DNA from 3 places in the Nocardia sp. NPDC127526 genome. Region 2 is predicted to be linked to each of the others. Evidence: riboswitches for the same ligand, from Rfam matches in the RefSeq annotation. Region 2 holds a riboswitch; each other region holds the start of a gene.
The links. A riboswitch is a leader RNA that binds a small molecule or an ion and turns the genes downstream of it on or off. The one in region 2 is predicted to bind cobalamin.
Positions count from the first base shown of each region.

Region 1: linked by a shared signal. The riboswitch ahead of ACFVIV_RS00380 (CbtB domain-containing protein) and the one ahead of ACFVIV_RS10960 (ABC transporter substrate-binding protein) in region 2 are both predicted to bind cobalamin.
Region 3: linked by a shared signal. The riboswitch ahead of metE (5-methyltetrahydropteroyltriglutamate--homocysteine S-methyltransferase) and the one ahead of ACFVIV_RS10960 (ABC transporter substrate-binding protein) in region 2 are both predicted to bind cobalamin.

Region 1 is NZ_JBHXVO010000001.1:69,754-75,331, forward strand. It holds gene ACFVIV_RS00350 (FMN-dependent NADH-azoreductase) at 1-40, shown strand, start outside; gene ACFVIV_RS00355 (DMT family transporter) at 42-362, shown strand; gene ACFVIV_RS00360 (SRPBCC domain-containing protein) at 392-838, shown strand; gene ACFVIV_RS00365 (OsmC family peroxiredoxin) at 889-1,332, shown strand; gene ACFVIV_RS00370 (heparan-alpha-glucosaminide N-acetyltransferase domain-containing protein) at 1,488-2,747, shown strand; gene ACFVIV_RS00375 (CbtA family protein) at 2,777-3,538, opposite strand; gene ACFVIV_RS00380 (CbtB domain-containing protein) at 3,529-3,723, opposite strand; cobalamin riboswitch at 3,775-3,913, opposite strand; gene mhuD (mycobilin-forming heme oxygenase MhuD) at 3,923-4,234, opposite strand; gene ACFVIV_RS00390 (alpha/beta fold hydrolase) at 4,335-5,078, shown strand; gene ACFVIV_RS00395 (acyl-CoA dehydrogenase family protein) at 5,155-5,578, shown strand, end outside.
Region 2 is NZ_JBHXVO010000004.1:451,359-456,936, reverse strand. It holds gene ACFVIV_RS10965 (amino acid adenylation domain-containing protein) at 1-2,990, shown strand, start outside; cobalamin riboswitch at 3,009-3,223, shown strand; gene ACFVIV_RS10960 (ABC transporter substrate-binding protein) at 3,254-4,291, shown strand; gene ACFVIV_RS10955 (FecCD family ABC transporter permease) at 4,288-5,286, shown strand; gene ACFVIV_RS10950 (FecCD family ABC transporter permease) at 5,376-5,578, shown strand, end outside.
Region 3 is NZ_JBHXVO010000018.1:111,312-116,889, reverse strand. It holds gene ACFVIV_RS25780 (pyruvate carboxylase) at 1-967, opposite strand, end outside; cobalamin riboswitch at 1,193-1,396, shown strand; gene metE (5-methyltetrahydropteroyltriglutamate--homocysteine S-methyltransferase) at 1,494-3,803, shown strand; gene ACFVIV_RS25770 (hypothetical protein) at 3,868-4,458, opposite strand; gene ACFVIV_RS25765 (bifunctional 2-methylcitrate synthase/citrate synthase) at 4,608-5,578, opposite strand, start outside.

The sequences.
Region 1 (5,578 bases), on a different contig from region 2:
CGCGCTCGACGCCGCCCGCCGACTCGGCAAGGAGCACTGAAATGAACTGGCTGATATTGGGTTTGGCCGGGCTGGTGGAGATCGCGTGGTCGCAGTCCATCAAGCCGACGGAGAACTTCACCAAGCCGCTGGCCACCCTGGTCTGCTTCGTGCTCGGAGCCGCGGCGGTGTACCTGCTCTCGGTGTCCATGCGCACCCTGCCCGTCGGCACCGCCTACGCGGTCTTCACCGGCATCGGCGCGGTGGGCGCCATCGGGCTGGGCGTGCTGGTGCAGAAGGATCCCATGAGCCTGGGTCGGGTGCTGGCGCTGGCCATGATCGTCGGCGGCATCGTGCTGGCTCGGGTGACCAATCCCGAATGATCGGCGGGGCGAGCGGTATCTTCTCGCGCATGGACGTTGCGCCGATACGGCCGCCCGACCTCTCCGCGCGGCCCTTCTTCCTGGTCGCCGAACGAATCATGGCGGCTTCGCCCGAAGAGCTGTACCGCATGATCACCCAGCAGCTGAGCCTCTGGTTCGCCGATCCCGGCTCGGTGCTCAGCCGCCCCGCGGTGAACGAACCGTTCTTCTTCACGGCGGGCGGCGGCCACCCGCACTACGGCCGCTTCCTGCGCCTGATCCCCGATCAACTGGTAGAGCTCACCTGGGTGACCGGGGCCGGCGGCACCGAGGGTGCGGAAACCGTTCTCACCGTGGAACTCACGCCGCACGGCGCGGGCACCGCCCTGCTGCTCACCCACGCCGGATTCCCCCATGCCGCCGCGCGTGACCGGCACGAAAAATCCTGGCCACTCGTGCTGGAACAGTTGGACCAGCGGGCCACCGCGCCGGTCTGACGCGGAGTACGTTCGAACGCGGACGGCTTCCATCAATCGAAAGGACAGTGATGCCAGTACGTACCGCACGCACCGCTTGGACCGGCGGGCTGCAGGACGGCTCCGGCCAGGTCGAGCTCGTCAGCTCGGGTGTCGGCAAGTACGACGTTTCCTTCCCGAAGCGCTCGGCCGACAATGCCGACGGCACCACCAGCCCCGAGGAGCTGGTCGCCGCCGCGCACTCCTCCTGCTACTCCATGGCGCTGTCCGCGCAGATCGCCGCGGCCGGCGGCACGCCGCAGAGCCTGGATGTCACCGCCGACGTGACGCTGGGCCCGGATCCGGCGGGCGGCTTCCGCATCTCGAACATCAAGCTGACCGTGGTCGGCCGGGCCGCGGGCATCGACGAGGCGGGCTTCCTCGCCGCCGCCGCGGCCGCCAAGGCCGGCTGCCCGATCTCCAAGGCGCTGGCGGGCGTCGACACCATCGAGCTGGACGCCACTTTCGAGGCGTGAGTTCCTGGTTCCGGCCCGGGCGTAATCGAAAGAGCTACGCCCGGGCCGGAGCCGTTTCCCATAGTTGGCTGTGGGCTAACTCTTTCGTCTATTCTTTGCCTTGAATCGGACATTGGGCTCGTAATTGGCCATTGCTCGTTATTAGCCTGGCGATCATGTGGTCGTCGAAAACCGTAGATGCACAGCAGCGATCGGGCCCCGCCGACTCGTTGCCCCGGGTCCTGGCGCTCGATGCCGCGCGCGGTATCGCCGTGCTGGGTATGTTCGCGGTCCATGTCGGACCGCAGCCGGCCGTGCCCGGTGGCGAATCATGGCTGACCATCTTCCAAGGGCGGTCGGCGGCACTGTTCGCCATACTGGCCGGCGTCTCGCTGGCCCTGATGTCCGGCGGGCAGCGGCCCTACACCGGGAAGGCCGCACAGCGCGGCATGGTCCGCATCGCCGCCCGCGCGGTGATCGTGGCGCTGCTCGGCTTGGCCCTCGCGCTGCTGCAATCCGGTATCGGCATCATGCTCATCCTGACCTACTACGGTCTCTACTTCCTGCTCGCGCTGCCGTTCCTGCGCGCGAGCGCGCGCACCTTGGCCCTGCTCGCGGCAGCGTGGGCGATTGCCGGTCCCGTCGTCTCGTTCCTGATCCGAAGCCGTATGGAGCAGAACAGCTTCGGCGGCAGCCCCACTCCCGAGATGCTGACCTCGCTGTCGGGACTGCGGGAAATGGCGGAGATGCTGCTGCTCACCGGCGCGTATCCGGTGCTGTCGTGGATGCCGTTCGTGCTGGCCGGAATGGCGCTGGGGCGGCTCGGAATCCGTGCACTGCAACCGGTTTCGGTCATGCTGGCCGGTGCGGGGCTGATGGTTCTCGGCTACGGCGGGTCGTGGTTGCTACAGCATCCCTGCGGCGGACGCGCGCATCTCACCGACCTGCTCGCCCACGGCCTGAGCGAGGCCGGAGTGACGGATATCGACCTCGGGGCGATTATCGACGCGGGCAATCTCGGGACCGTCTCGACGACGAGCTGGTGGTGGCTGACCGTCGCCACCCCACACAGCGGTACCCCGTTCGAGGTGATCGGCGCGACGGGTGCGGCCTTCCTGGTCATCGGCGCACTGCTGGCCATCACGCCGCGCGCCGGGATCGCCTTGCGGCCCTTGATCGCCGCCGGTTCGTGCGCGCTGTCGCTCTACATCCTGCAGGCCGTCGCCGTGAGCGTGCTGGTACCGATCCCGGATGCCGACGCCGAGGCGCTCCCCGGTGGCATCCACGGTCCGGGCTGGCCGCTGTTGGCGCTACTGGCGCTCGGCTCCCTGACCCTGGCGACCCTGTGGCGCAGCGCCTCCCGCCGCGGACCGGCGGAATGGGCGCTGCACGAGATCAGCTGGCGCACAGCGAAATGGGCGGTGCCCGTCGGATAACCGGCACCGCCCGTTCGGATCGTCGGAAACTACGCCGCGGCCGAATCCTTTTCGCGCACCCCGCGAGACGCGAATTCGGTCAGCGCCGCGAAGGCCAGGCCCAGCGACAGCCACAGCGTGGCGGTCTCGGCCAGCGAGGCCACCCGGAACTCCCACAGCAGCGAAGCCGGGAAGTCGGACTTCACCTCGTTGACGCCCGGCAGCAGGATGTAGCCCACGGCCGTGACGAGCACGAAAGCCGCTACCGCACCGATCAATCGGAGGGTCGGCAGGCTGTGGCGCAGCAGTTTGAACACATACACGCCGACGCCCACGGCCGCGAAACCGAGCAGCACCACCGCGACCCACAGCCAGGTGCGGTCATTGATGGTCTCCGGATCACCCACGGCGGGCGGATTGGCCGGGTACTTGAAGAACGGCACCGCGACAATCGCCAGCCAGCCGCCCGCCGCGAGTCCCAGCGACAGCTGCGCGCCCGGCAGGGTGGTGTAGCGGCGGGCCACATTGGCCACGGTCGCGAAAATGGCTCCGATGGCGAGACCGTAGATGCCCAATGCCAGGAACTGACCGGCCTTCTGACCGGTCCGGCTCACCAGCGGCTCTTCCTCGTCGCCGTGGGAATGCCCGCCGGCCTGGGCCTCCTCGATGGCAATGGCCGCTTCCACCTTGGGTTCTCCGATGAAGTACCCCACGGTGCCCGCCAGCAGGCCCGCAATGAGGCCGGCCAGCAGGCCGCGCAGCAGCAGCGTCTTGAGCGAACCCGTCAGCCGCTGGGATTCACTCAGTGACACGGGACGCCCAGCAGGTGTCGTCCATCGTGCATGAGCTCGTGCATGAACATGCCGCTGCGCGAGATCGCGCCCTGATCGAAGCCGACCAGGTACAGCGTGAGCAAAGCGAAAAGAACGACAGCCGCGGACACGAGCAGCGCGGTGAGCGCGTCGCCGGTCCGGCCGGGAGAGTGGACGATGGCCATTCGAGTCCTCCTTGGGGATTTCGCGTCCCCATCGAGTTGGGTGCGACGGTGCCGGTGTCTGGCTCTCCCGGCACTTCACCTGACTCGGCTCGAGTGCTTGGAACTACAGTGGCGCGACCGCCCCGGAATCACACCGGGTTACTCGCCACCGTCGCGTACTTCATCTCGAACTGTGACAGCTCACCTGGCCATACGTCAATCAGGCGTGCTTGCCCGCCACGTCCAGGACCACCTCGAACTCCAGCAGCGAGGCGCCGGTGGCGACCGGCTTGCGGGCCTCGCCGGCATGCGCCTCGCGCGCCGGGCCGTCCCGCCAAGCCGCGAAGGACTCTTCGGAATCCCACTGCGTGACAACGAAGTAGCGGTTGTCACCGGCGACGGGACGGAGCAGCTGGAAACCCAGGAAGCCGGGGGAGTTCTCCACGGCGTGCGCGCGGTGCGCGAAGCGCTTCTCCAGTTCGGGGCCCGCGCCCTCGGGGACCTCGATTGCGTTGATCTTGACGACTGCCATGGAGTGGAGGTTACTCCCCACTCCATGGGATTCCTCGTGCCCGCCGCGGTACCCGCGGCGGGCACGAAAAGGGAAGGAGGGTCGTCGTATTGTCGGCATGGTGTTGTACGACGAGGGCGGCGCGGGCGCGCCGATTCTGCTGCTGCACGGGTTGATGGGCAGTGCCCGCACCTGGCGGAGTCAGCTGGACTGGTTGCGTGAATTCGGGCACGTGTACACGTTCGACGCCGCCGGGCACGGCCGCCCCGCGCCGGACGAGCTCACCACGGAAGCCTTCGTGGCCGATCTGGAAGCGGCCACCGCGCGCATTACCGAACCCATGGTGGTGATCGGGCATTCGATGGGGGCCCTGCACGGGTGGGTGTACACCGCGGCGCATCCGGAGCGGGTGCGGGCGCTGGTGGTCGAGGACATCGCGCCCGATTTCCGCGGCCGCACCGCCGCGCACTGGGCCGCCATGATCGAGGCGTGGCCGCAGCCGTTCGCCGACGAGGCCGCCATGGTCGAGTTCTTCGGCCCGGTCGCCGGTCGCTACTTCCTCGACTCCTTCGAGCGCGGTCCCGAGGGGTACCGGCTGCACGGTGAGGTCGCCACCTTCCGCGATATCTCCGAGGAGTGGGGCACCCGCGATTTCTGGGCGGAGTGGAAATCCATCACCGTCCCGGCACTGCTGATCGAGGGCGAGGACACCATCACCCCGCCCGGGCAGATGCGCGAGATGGCCGCGGTGCATCCCGATGCGCGGCATGTCCTCGTTCCGGGCGCCGGACATCTGATCCACGATGAGAAACCCGAGGTCTACCGGGCCGAAGTCGAGGCGTTCCTGCGCCGGATCAGAATTTGATGGCGGGTGCCTTCAGTCGCCCGGGGTCGGCGTCGTATGCTCGGCTCGCAGCCACATCGGAACGAATGGGTGACCAATGATCGACTTCTCGATTCCCGCAGAGCTCGCCGCCGAACGTGATCGGGTCCGGCAGTTCGTCATCGACAAAATCGTCCCCTTCGAGCGTGATCCGCGGCTGACCGCGCACGGCCCGAACGACGACCTGCGCCAGGAACTGGTCGAGCTCGCCCGGGCCGAGAAGCTGCTGACCATTCAGGCCCCGGTCGAACTGGGCGGTCGCGGGCTGACCCATGTGGAGCAGGCCGTGCTGTACGAGGCCGCCGGCTGGTCCACCCTCGGCCCGGTCGCCATGAACTGCGCCGCCCCCGACGAGGGCAATATGTTCCTGCTCTCCAAGATCGCGAACCCGGAGCAGACCGCCAAATACCTGCAGCCGGTCATCGACGGCCACCAGCGGTCCGTCTTCGCCATGACCGAACCGAACGGCGCGGGCTCCGACC
Region 2 (5,578 bases):
CGTTCGAGCGGCTGGTCGAGGTGCTCAACCCGGTGCGCTCGACCGCGCGGCACCCACTGTTCCAGGTGGGGCTGTCGTTCCAGAACCTGGCCCCGGTCGGCATGGAACTGCCCGGACTCACGGTCAGCGGCCTCAACGCGGATCGGCAACTGTCGCAGTTCGACCTGCATCTCATCGTGGCCGACGGTTATGACGAGCAGGGAGCGCCGGCAGGCCTCGGCGGCTTCCTCACCTATGCCGCCGATCTCTTCGAGGAGTCCACGGTGCGGAATTTCGCGGACAGGTTCCTCCGCGTGCTGCGCGCCGTGATCAGCGATCCGCGACTACCGGTCGGCGCCATCGATGTGCTTGCGCCGCAGGAGCTTCAGCAGCTCGCGGCGTGGAACGACACCGAGCGTTTCCTGGGCTCGAATGCCGATGCCACCTTGGTGTCACTGCTGGACGCGACCGTTGCCGCCACCCCGGACGCGGTCGCGCTGGTGGCCGCCGATGGCACTCGCACCACGTACGCGGAACTCGACGCACAGGTCAACCGGCTCGCGCGCTACCTGATCGACCGCGGTGTCGGACCGGAATCGCGGGTGGCGCTGGCCATCCGGCGGTCCGTCAATCTGGTCGTCGCCATGTACGCGGTGAGCAGGGCCGGCGGCGCCTACGTGCCGGTCGACCCGGATCAGCCCGCGCAGCGCACCGACTACGTGCTGGAGACCACGGCGCCGGTCTGCGTATTGACCGATGCCGAAACCGATTTCGCGACCCTGCGCGGACCGGTGGTGCGCATGGATCTGCTGGACTTGTCCTCGCTGCCGACCGCAACGGTCACGGACGCCGACCGCCTTGCGCCCTTGCGGCCGGGGCACACGGCATACGTGATCTTCACGTCGGGTTCCACCGGCCGCCCCAAGGGCGTGGCGGTGACCCACCGCGCGATCGTCAACCAGCTGCTCTGGAAGACAACGGAATTCGGCCTGACGCCCGACGACGCCGTGCTGTTGAAGACGGCCGCGACCTTCGACCTGTCGGTGTGGGAATTCTGGTCGGCCGCGATCTGCGGCGGACGCCTGGTCATCGCCGCACCGGACGGCCATCGCGACCCGGCGTACCTGAACGCCTTGATGACCCGCGAGAGCGTGACCACCCTGCACACCGTCCCGTCGATGCTGGACGCCCTGCTCACCGGCCGGCTCCCGGATTCGCTGCGGCGGGTGCTCGCCATCGGCGAGGCGCTGCCCGCCGCCCTGGCCCGCCGGTTCGCCGCCGTCGCACCGCACATCGCGCTGTGCAACCTGTACGGCCCGACCGAGGCCGCGGTCTCGATCACCCGGCATCCGGTGACCGAACTCGCCGGTCCGTCCGTACCGATCGGCGCACCGGTGTGGAACAGCCGGGTCTACGTGCTGGATTCACACCTGCGGCCGGTGCCGCCGGGCGTCGCGGGCGAACTGTATCTGGCCGGCGACCAGCTCGCCCGCGGCTACTTCGGCCGCGCCGACCTCACCGCCGATCGATTCGTGGCCAACCCGTTCCGGCCCGGCGCGCGCATGTATCGCACCGGCGATCTGGCGGCCTGGACCGCCGACGGCGCGCTCGACTACCGCGGCCGCACCGACTTCCAGGTCAAGATCCGTGGCTTCCGCATCGAACTCGGCGAGATCGACGCGGTGCTCACCGCCCACGCCGACGTCAGCGTCGCGGTCACCGTGGGCCGCGAGAATCCCGCCGGGGCAACGGTTCTGGTGTCCTACGTGGCGGGGGAGCGGACGCTCGATCCGGACCGCCTGATCGAATGGGCCGCCCGGACCCTGCCCTCGCACATGGTTCCCGCCACGATCGTGGTCCTCGACCAGCTGCCGCTGACCCGGACCGGCAAGCTCGACCGTGCGGCCCTGCCCGCACCCGAGTTCGCGCCCCGCGCATACCGGGCGCCGGCGACAGCCCTCGAAACGACCGTGTGCGAGGTGTTCGCCGAAGTCCTGGGCCTCGATCGAATCGGCTTGGACGACAACTTCTTCGAACTCGGCGGCAACTCGCTCATCGCCACGAAGCTGGTGGCGCGCCTGAGTGCAGCCGTGGCCACGACCGTGCCGGTGATGTGGGTGTTCACCACGCCCACACCCGCCGGAATCGCGGGGACCCTCGGGCGGCCGGGCACCGACGACTCGGGATCCGAGGCGGCCTTCGGCATCCTGCTGCCCCTGCGTGCCCGCACCGAAAACAGCACGGCCGCACCGCTGTTCTGTATTCACCCCATCGCAGGCATCGCCTGGTCCTTCGCCGGGCTCGCCGCCCACCTGGATCAGGATCGCCCGATCTACGGACTCCAGTCACCCGCGCTGAGTTCGTCCGAGCCCCTGCCGGATTCGATCGAGGACTGGGCGCGCCTCTATGTGAAGCACATCCGGACGGTCCAGCCCGAAGGCCCTTACCACCTGCTCGGCTGGTCGCTCGGCGGCGTCCTCGCCCACGCCATGGCCGTCCAACTCCAGGACGAAGGAGAACAGGTGGCGCTGCTGGCCATGATGGACAGCCGTCTCCAGCAAGCCGATTCGACACCCGTCGCCGCACCCGAGGTGTCCATCCCGGAACTGCTCGGCGGGCTGCTCGGCGATCGAGCCGCCGAACTCGGCGTGGACGCCGTCCCGGACGTGACCGACCTGGCGGACAAGCTGAGCCGGCTGCCGGAACCGTTCTCGTCCTTCGGCTCCGAGCGGATCCAGCGCGTCGTGGACTCCGCCATAGCCTCGGCGGCCCGGAACGCGTCCTACCGCGCCCGCGCCTTCGACGGCGACCTCGTCTACTTCACCGCGGCCCGCGACGATCGCACCTGCTCGGTCAATGCCAAGACCTGGGTGGCGGCGGTGACCGGCACCGTGCACAACCATCCGGTGGCGTCGACCCACTGGCGGATGACCGCCGACGCACCACTCCGCCGCATCGCCGAGGTACTGCACGCTGTCCTGGCCGCCGCCCCGGTGCCGGTCTCGAGCTGAGGTGATGCCACGGAATCCAGGAATCCTCGACCGCTTGGTACAGTCCCCGAGCCGTGGTGTTCGGGAAGTCGGTGTGAAACCGGTGCGGCCCTCGCCACTGTGATCGGGAGCGGCTGATCGTCCCGGACGGAGATTTCCGTCCGGAGCCACTGGGGCACTCGTGCCCTGGGAAGGCAGATCGGCCGCGCGGCAACCCGTCAGCCAGGAGACCGGCCACGGCAGGCAGTACCACCCGTTCCACGAGGACCTGGAAGGCGGTCATCTTGACCACGTTTGTTTCCGCGCGCCTGCGTACCGGCGCGCTGATCGCCTGCGCGATCGCACTCACCGGTTGCGGCGCGCAATCCGGCCCCGCCGCCGACGGCGAATCCGTTGTCACCCGCGCCAATTGCGGAATCGATGTCACCGTGAGCGGACCGCCGCAGCGCATCTACGCGGCCTACCAACCGGCCATCGAGATCGCGCACGCCCTCGGCGTCACCGACCGGCTGGCCGGGACGGCCTTCCTGGATTCGGCCGTGCTGCCCGAATACCAGGACGCGCAGGCCCGCTCGCCGTATGTCGAGAAGCTGCCCAGCCGCGACGAAATGCTGGCGAAGAACCCGGATTTCGTGCTGTCTGGCTTCAATGGGGTGTTCGCGAAATCCGCGCAGAACAGCATCGGCGCCCGGGGGAGCCTGCACGAGCTGGGTGTGGACACCTGGATTCTGAGCCCGTTGTGCCCCAGCGCGGATGGGCTCGCCGATGAGGCCATCAACCCGGCCACCGTGCGGTTCGAGAACGTCTACTCGGATCTGCGGGACCTGGGTGCGCTGTGGGGTGCGGGCGATCGGGCCGAGCGGGTGGTCGCCGATCTGAGCGGCCGGATCGAAGCCGTGCGCGCGAAGGTCGCCGGGGCGAAGCGGCCTCGGGTGGCGGTGGTGACGCCCAAGGACGACGGGTCCTTCAGCGTGGCGAGCGGCATCGATTTCGTCACCCAGATCATCGAGGCCGCCGGCGGGGTCAACGTCTTCGGCGACCTCACCGAGAAGCGCAATATCTCCATCGGCGCGGAGAAACTCATCGAACGCGATCCGGACATCATCCTGACCAGCCTGTGCTGCGATGCGAAATACACGCGCGCCGATGCGCAACCGCAGGCCGACAAGATCAGCAACAACCCGGCGTTCGCCAATCTGACCGCCGTGCGCACGCGCGCCGTGCATCCATTCCTGTTCGCCGACCGCGCCGCCGGGGTACGGATCGCGCACTCCACCGAACTGGTCGCCGCGCTGATCCACCCCGATCTGTTCCAGCGGTGAATCGCGGGACTCGCAGCGCCGGGCTGATCCTCGCCGGCGCTGTGCTCGCGGCCGTCTGCGTGGCGTCCATCCTGATCGGATCGCATGCGCTCACGCTCGGCGAGGCGGTGCGGGCATTCACCGATTTCCAAGGGACGGACACGGACCGGATCGTGCGCTACATCCGGGTGCCGCGCACCGCCGCCGGGCTGCTCGCCGGGATCGCCCTCGCGCTGGCTGGAGCGGTTATGCAGGGCCTGACCCGAAATCCGCTGGCCGGACCGGGATTGCTCGGCATCAATGCCGGTGCGTCCCTGGCCGTCGTGGTCGCCATGGGCGCGCTGGGATTGAGTACCGCAACGGGTTTCGTCTGGTTCGCCTTCCTCGGCGCGGCCATTGCGGCGATCTCCGTGTATACGCTGGGCTCACTCGGATTCGGTGGCGCCACACCGGTGAAGCTGGCCTTGGCGGGTGCGGCGTTCACCGCGCTGTGCGGGTCCGTCACCACCGCGATCACACTGCTGGATCGGGCGAAATTCGAGAACTTCCGGTTTTGGGTGATCGGGTCGCTGACCCGATCCGACCTCGAAACCGTGCGGGGGACAACCCCTTTCGTTTTGGCCGGGGCGGTACTGACGCTTGTGGTGTCGCGGACGCTGAACACCATCGCCATTGGTGACGATATGGCCCGGACCCTCGGCACGCGCCTGGTCCGGGTCCGCGCCGCCGGAGCATTGAGTGTGGTGCTGCTGGCAGGTGCCGCGGTGGCCGTCGCCGGTCCGGTCGCGTTCATCGGCTTGGTGATTCCGCACATCGCGCGAGCCTTCGCCGGACACGACTACCGGTGGATTCTGGCCTGGTGCGTCGTGCTCGGTCCGACGCTGCTGCTGACCGCCGACATTCTCGGTCGCGTGGTCGCGCAACCGCAGGAGATCCAGGTCGGGATCATCACCGCGTTCGCGGGCTCGCCGTTCTTCCTCTACCTCGTGCGCAACCGGAAGGTGGCGACGCTATGAAGACCCCGCCTGATCGCGGTGACGGAAGCCCGCCCCTTCATCTCGGCACGCCGGCTCGTCATCTCGGCAGACCGGCTCGTCATCCCGGCATGCTTTTGGCCGGGATCTCCAACGGTGCTGTGGATTCCGGCCAGAAGCACGCCGGAATGACAGGGCGGACGCTGGGCGAGACGTCGCGCATGCTGCCTGCCGGGACTGTACTGCTGCGCTCACCCGGACGGCGGATCGTCGTGCGCGTCGACCGGCGCTCGGTGTTGATCACGACGGTGCTCACGGTCGCGGCGCTGGCGGT
Region 3 (5,578 bases), on a different contig from region 2:
CTTCCAGCCGCTCCCCGGCGGCGATGCGCATCTGCGCCTGCACCAGGTCCACATCGGTGATCTCCTCGGTCACCGTGTGCTCCACCTGGATTCGCGGATTCATCTCGATGAACACGTGATTGCCGCGCTCGTCGAGCAGGAACTCCACGGTGCCCGCGCAGCTGTAGCCAATCTCCTCGGCGAAGGCCACCGCATCGGCGCAGATCCGGTCGCGCAGTGCGGGATCCAGATTCGGCGCGGGCGCGAGCTCGATGACCTTCTGATGCCGCCGCTGCAGCGAGCAGTCGCGCTCGAACAGGTGGATGACATTGCCGTGCTGGTCGGCGAGGATCTGCACCTCGATATGGCGGGGGTTGACCACCGCCTGCTCCAGGAACACCGTCGGATCGCCGAACGCCGATTCGGCCTCGCGCGCGGCGGCCTCGATGGCCTCGCGCAACTGGGCCCGATCGGTCACCCGGCGCATACCGCGCCCGCCGCCGCCGGCGACGGCCTTGACGAAGACGGGGAAGTCCATGGTCTCCGACGCCGCCATGAGCGCGTCCACATCCGAGGACGGCTCGGAGGACTTCAGCACCGGCAACCCGGCGGCCTTGGCGGCGGCAATGGCCCGCGCCTTGTTGCCCGTCAGCTCCAGCACCTGCGCGGACGGGCCGACGAAGGTGATGCCCTCCCGCGCGCACGCCGCCGCCAGGTCCGGATTCTCGGACAGGAACCCGTAACCCGGGTACACGGCGTCGGCGCCCGCGCTCTTGGCCGCCTCGATGATCCCCTCGACCGACAGATAGGCCCGCACCGGATGCCCGGGCGTCCCGATCTGGTAGGCCTCGTCCGCCTTCAACCGATGAACGGAGTTGCGGTCCTCGTAGGGAAAGACCGCCACCGTTCCGATGCCGAGTTCGTAGGCCGCGCGGAAGGCGCGAATGGCGATCTCGCCGCGGTTGGCGACCAGGACTTTGGAGAACATGCGCCTTAAGGTACCTGCCCCGCGATATCGATCGGGCATCGAACTCACTTCGCAGTCATCTTCACAAGCACACCCGCCGGTCCTGCGAAGTTGTCATTCGCAAAGCTACACACCTCACCCCGTCGCCGCCGGTCGGGTGAGGTTCGGTTTCGAAACCGCGCTAGCTAAGGAATAGACTGCGCAGCGCAGTCGGTTCGCACTGTGGGAGACGAGTCGGAGCCCCGAACGTCCCACGGCAGCGTCGAAACCCGTTAACCGACGGGTGAAGAGGGAACCCGGTGAGAATCCGGGACTGTCCCGCAGCGGTGAGCAGGAACGACCGCCGTCATCAGCACTGGGCTCCATGGCCCGGGAAGCGACGGCCAGTAGGTCGGCCATTTCGGCCGGTGCCCGCGAGTCCGAAGACCTGCCGATTGTGCCGGGTACGCCGTATCCGGCGGTCTCCGCCTCGTGGACTGGGTGGATGGGCCGGTAGTGGTTTCCGCATGCTCGCGTGAGCGTGTATTCGGGGCACTCGGGTTCATTCATGCCCGTGGGCGGCGGCCAGTGGCTCTGGAAGCACTGGAGAACAGCTGTGACCAACATTTCCCCTTTCACCGCAACGGTTCTGGGCTCACCGCGGATCGGGCCGCGGCGTGAGCTGAAGCGCGCCATCGAGTCCTACTGGGCGGGACGCAGCGATGCCGAGGCATTGCACGCCGTCGCCAAGGAACTCCGCATCGCTCAGCTCACCGGACTGGCCGCGGCCGGAATGGATTCGGTGCCGGTGGGCACCTTCTCGTACTACGACCAGATACTGGACACCGCGGTCATGTTCGGCGCGCTGCCGCCGCGGGTGGCCGGTATCGCGGATCCGCTGGATCGGTACTTCGCGGCGGCCCGCGGCACCGATGCGGTCGAACCGCTGGAGATGACCAAGTGGTTCGACACCAACTACCACTACCTGGTGCCGGAATTCGGTGCGGATACCGAGTTCACGCTGCATCCGGACAAGCTCCTCGACGAGCTGCGGGAGGCGCTGGCGCTCGGCGTGCCCGCGCGGCCGGTGGTGATCGGCCCGCTGACCTTCCTGAAGCTGGCCAAGGACGCCGAGGGTGATCCGCTGCGGCGGATCGACGCGCTGCTGCCGCTGTACCGGGAATTGCTGCGGCAGCTGGCCGCGGCGGGCGCTCAGTGGGTGCAGATCGACGAGCCGGTGCTGGTGACCGATCTCACCGAGGCCGAGCTCGCGGTGGCCGGGCGGGTGTACGACGAGCTGTCGGCCTCGGCGGATCGGCCCGCGATTCTGGTCGCCACCTATTTCGGGCGGCCGGGTGCGGCGCTGCCGGTGCTGGCGGGCACCGCCATCGAGGGCGTGGCGCTGGACTTCACCGCCGGGACGACGGTCGGCGAGGTGGCCGGGGTGCCGGCGCTGGCCGGGAAGCTGGTGGTGGCGGGTGTCGTGGACGGCCGCAATGTGTGGCGCACCGATCTGGATCGGGCGCTGAGCACGCTGGGCACCCTGCTCGGCAGCACCGGGGCGCTGGTGGTCTCGACCTCCAGTTCGCTGCTGCACGTGCCGTATTCGCTCGACGCCGAATCCGGTATCGAACCGGTGCTGCGCTCCTGGCTGGCCTTCGGCGCGGAGAAGGTGGCCGAGGTGCGGCTGCTGGCCACCGCGCTGCACGAGGGCACCGACGCCATCACCGCCGAATTGGCTACCGCCCGTGCGGCGTTCGCGTCCCGGGCCGCTGACCCGCGGCTGCGCGACGACACGGTGCGGGCGCGCCTGTCGGCGCTCGGCCCGGAGGCCACCCGCCGCTCCCCCGCCGCGGAACGCCGTGTGCTGCAACAGGAACGCCTGCCGCTGCCGCTGCTGCCGACCACCACCATCGGCTCCTACCCGCAGACCCCCGCCATCCGCAAGGACCGCGCGGCCCTGGTCAAGGGTGAGATCACCGCCGCGCAATACCGCGACCGCATGCGCGCCGAGATCGCCGAAGTCATTGCGCTGCAGGAGAAGCTGGGCATCGACGTGCTGGTGCACGGCGAACCGGAACGCAATGACATGGTGCAGTACTTCGCCGAACAATTGGACGGCTTCTGCGCCACCGCCAATGGCTGGGTGCAGTCCTACGGCACCCGCTGCGTCCGCCCGCCGATCCTGTTCGGCGATGTGACGCGGCAGCAGCCGATGACGGTCGAGTGGATCGAATACGCCCAATCCCTCACCGACAAGCCGGTCAAGGGCATGCTCACCGGCCCGGTCACCATCCTGGCCTGGTCGTTCGTGCGCGACGACCAGCCGATCGAGGACACCGCCCGGCAGGTGGCGCTGGCCATCCGCGACGAGACGGTGGACCTGCAGGCGGCGGGTATCCGCATCATCCAGGTGGACGAACCGGCCCTGCGCGAGCTGCTGCCGCTGCGCGCGGAAGCCGAACAGCACTACCTGGATTGGGCGGTCGCGGCCTTCCGTTTGTCCACGGCGGGCGTATCGGATGCCACCCAGATCCACACCCACCTCTGCTATTCGGAGTTCGGCGAGGTGATCGGCGCCATCGCCGAGCTGGATGCGGACGTCACCTCCATCGAGGCGGCCCGCTCGCACATGGAGGTGCTCGACGACCTCAATGCGGCGGGCTTCGCGCTCGGCGTGGGCCCGGGTGTCTACGACATCCACTCCCCGCGGGTTCCGGCCGTCGAGGAGATCGCCACATCCCTGCGTGAGGCCCTGAAAGCGGTTCCGGCCGAACGTCTCTGGGTCAATCCGGACTGCGGTTTGAAGACCCGCGGACCGGCCGAGGTGGAAGAATCCTTGCGGAACATGGTGACGGCCGCACACGCGGTGCGCTGAACGAGCACCGTACTCTGAACCGGTGACCCCGCAGCCAATCGGCCGCGGGGTCGCCGCATTCCGTTCACCACCCGCACACTCCGAGCATCGCCCCGCACAGGTCGTACAGCCAGCGGCACAGCTCGCAAATCAGCAGCGGACCGCAGGGGCAGGACACGACGATTCCCACCACGAGATATTGGATCCACGGCACAGTCCACAACCGCAGCAGGGCCCCTGCCGCCCAGGCGGTCCTCGGGTAACGTCCGGCACCGCCTACCGGAGCGAGACGCACCCCGAGGCTGTAGCCGTACCAGTGCCGGCGCGGGACCAGGATCAGAAGCGGGCCGCCGTAGTACTCCACGCGCAGTCGGTCGTTGTCCAGCGGCAGGGTTTCATGGAGAAGAAAGGACTCGTACGGCAGACGAAGTTCACGCCGGGCCCGCCTGCGGAACCGCGGGCTCAACAAGAGCAGGTGGCTCGATTCCTCGAAGGGACAATCATCCGAGGTGACAAGGAGAAAGCCTGCGTCGCAACAATACTGGGCCTCGATCAGATGGCCCGGGACCCAGATGCCGGTGTCCTGCAATCGCCAATACAGCCGACTCCGCGGCAGCCGCCGGTCATCCTCTCCCCCCACCCGCTCTCCGAGTGCGAAGCCCGAGATCGCCCTCATATCCCGACGCTAGCGGCGAAACCCCCGAACCTCGATGCTACCTGCGGGTATGCGACGAGCCTCACTGGCATGGTGGAAGAGTCGGTCAGCTCTCGCTCATGCGGCGGAGGATTTCGGTTCCGGCGCGCTCCATGGCGGAGTCGAAGACATCAGGCGACGCCGCGCAGCGACCGCGGTGGGACGCCGGTGTATTCCGACAGCGGGCGAATGAGGGCGTTGGATTGGGATTGCTCGATGATGTGGGCGGTCCAGCCGGTAATGCGGCTCATGACGAAAATCGGTGTGAACATGTCGATGTCGAAGCCCATGAGGTAGTAGGCGGGGCCTGCCGGGAAGTCCAGATTCGGCTTGATGCCGTTGGCCTGGGCCATGGTGGCTTCGAGTTCGTCGTACATGCGCAGCCATTCGGCGCCGCCGGTCAGTTCGGCGATATCGTCGAGGGCGGCTTTCATGGTGGGGACGCGGGAGTCGCCGTCCTTGTAGACGCGGTGGCCGAAGCCCATCACCTTCTGTTTGCGGGACAGCCTGTCTTGCAACCATTCCCGTGCCCGTTCGGGCTTGCCGATCTCCAGCATCATGTGCATGACGGCCTCGTTGGCGCCGCCGTGCAGCGGGCCCTTGAGAGCGCCGATGGCCGCCGTGACCGCGCTGTACATATCGGATTCGGTGGAGGTGACGACGCGGGCGGCGAAGGTGGAGGCATTGAAGCTGTGCTCGGCGTACAGGATCAGCGAGGTTTCGAAGGCTCGCACCAGGCGCGGATCCAAGTGGTGGGTGCCGGGACCGGCCTCACCGAAGCACATGTAGAGGAAGTTCTCGGCAAAACCGCGATTCGGATCGGGGAGGAGGGGATCCAGGCCGCGGCGGCGGCGCATATCGGCGGCGATGACCGTGGGCAGGACCGCGGTCATGCGCAATGCCTTGGCCAGCAGTTCATCCCGGCTGCGCCCGCGGTCCTCGAGAGGGTCCTCGGCGCCCAGGTAGCTGACCACGGTGCGGACGACGTCCATGGGATGGCAGGTCTCGGGCAGGCGGTCGATGAGGGCCAGCAGGGAGCGATCGGCGCGGCGCAGGGCGCGTTCGCGTTCGGTCAGGGCGCGCAGTTCGGCCGCATCGGGCA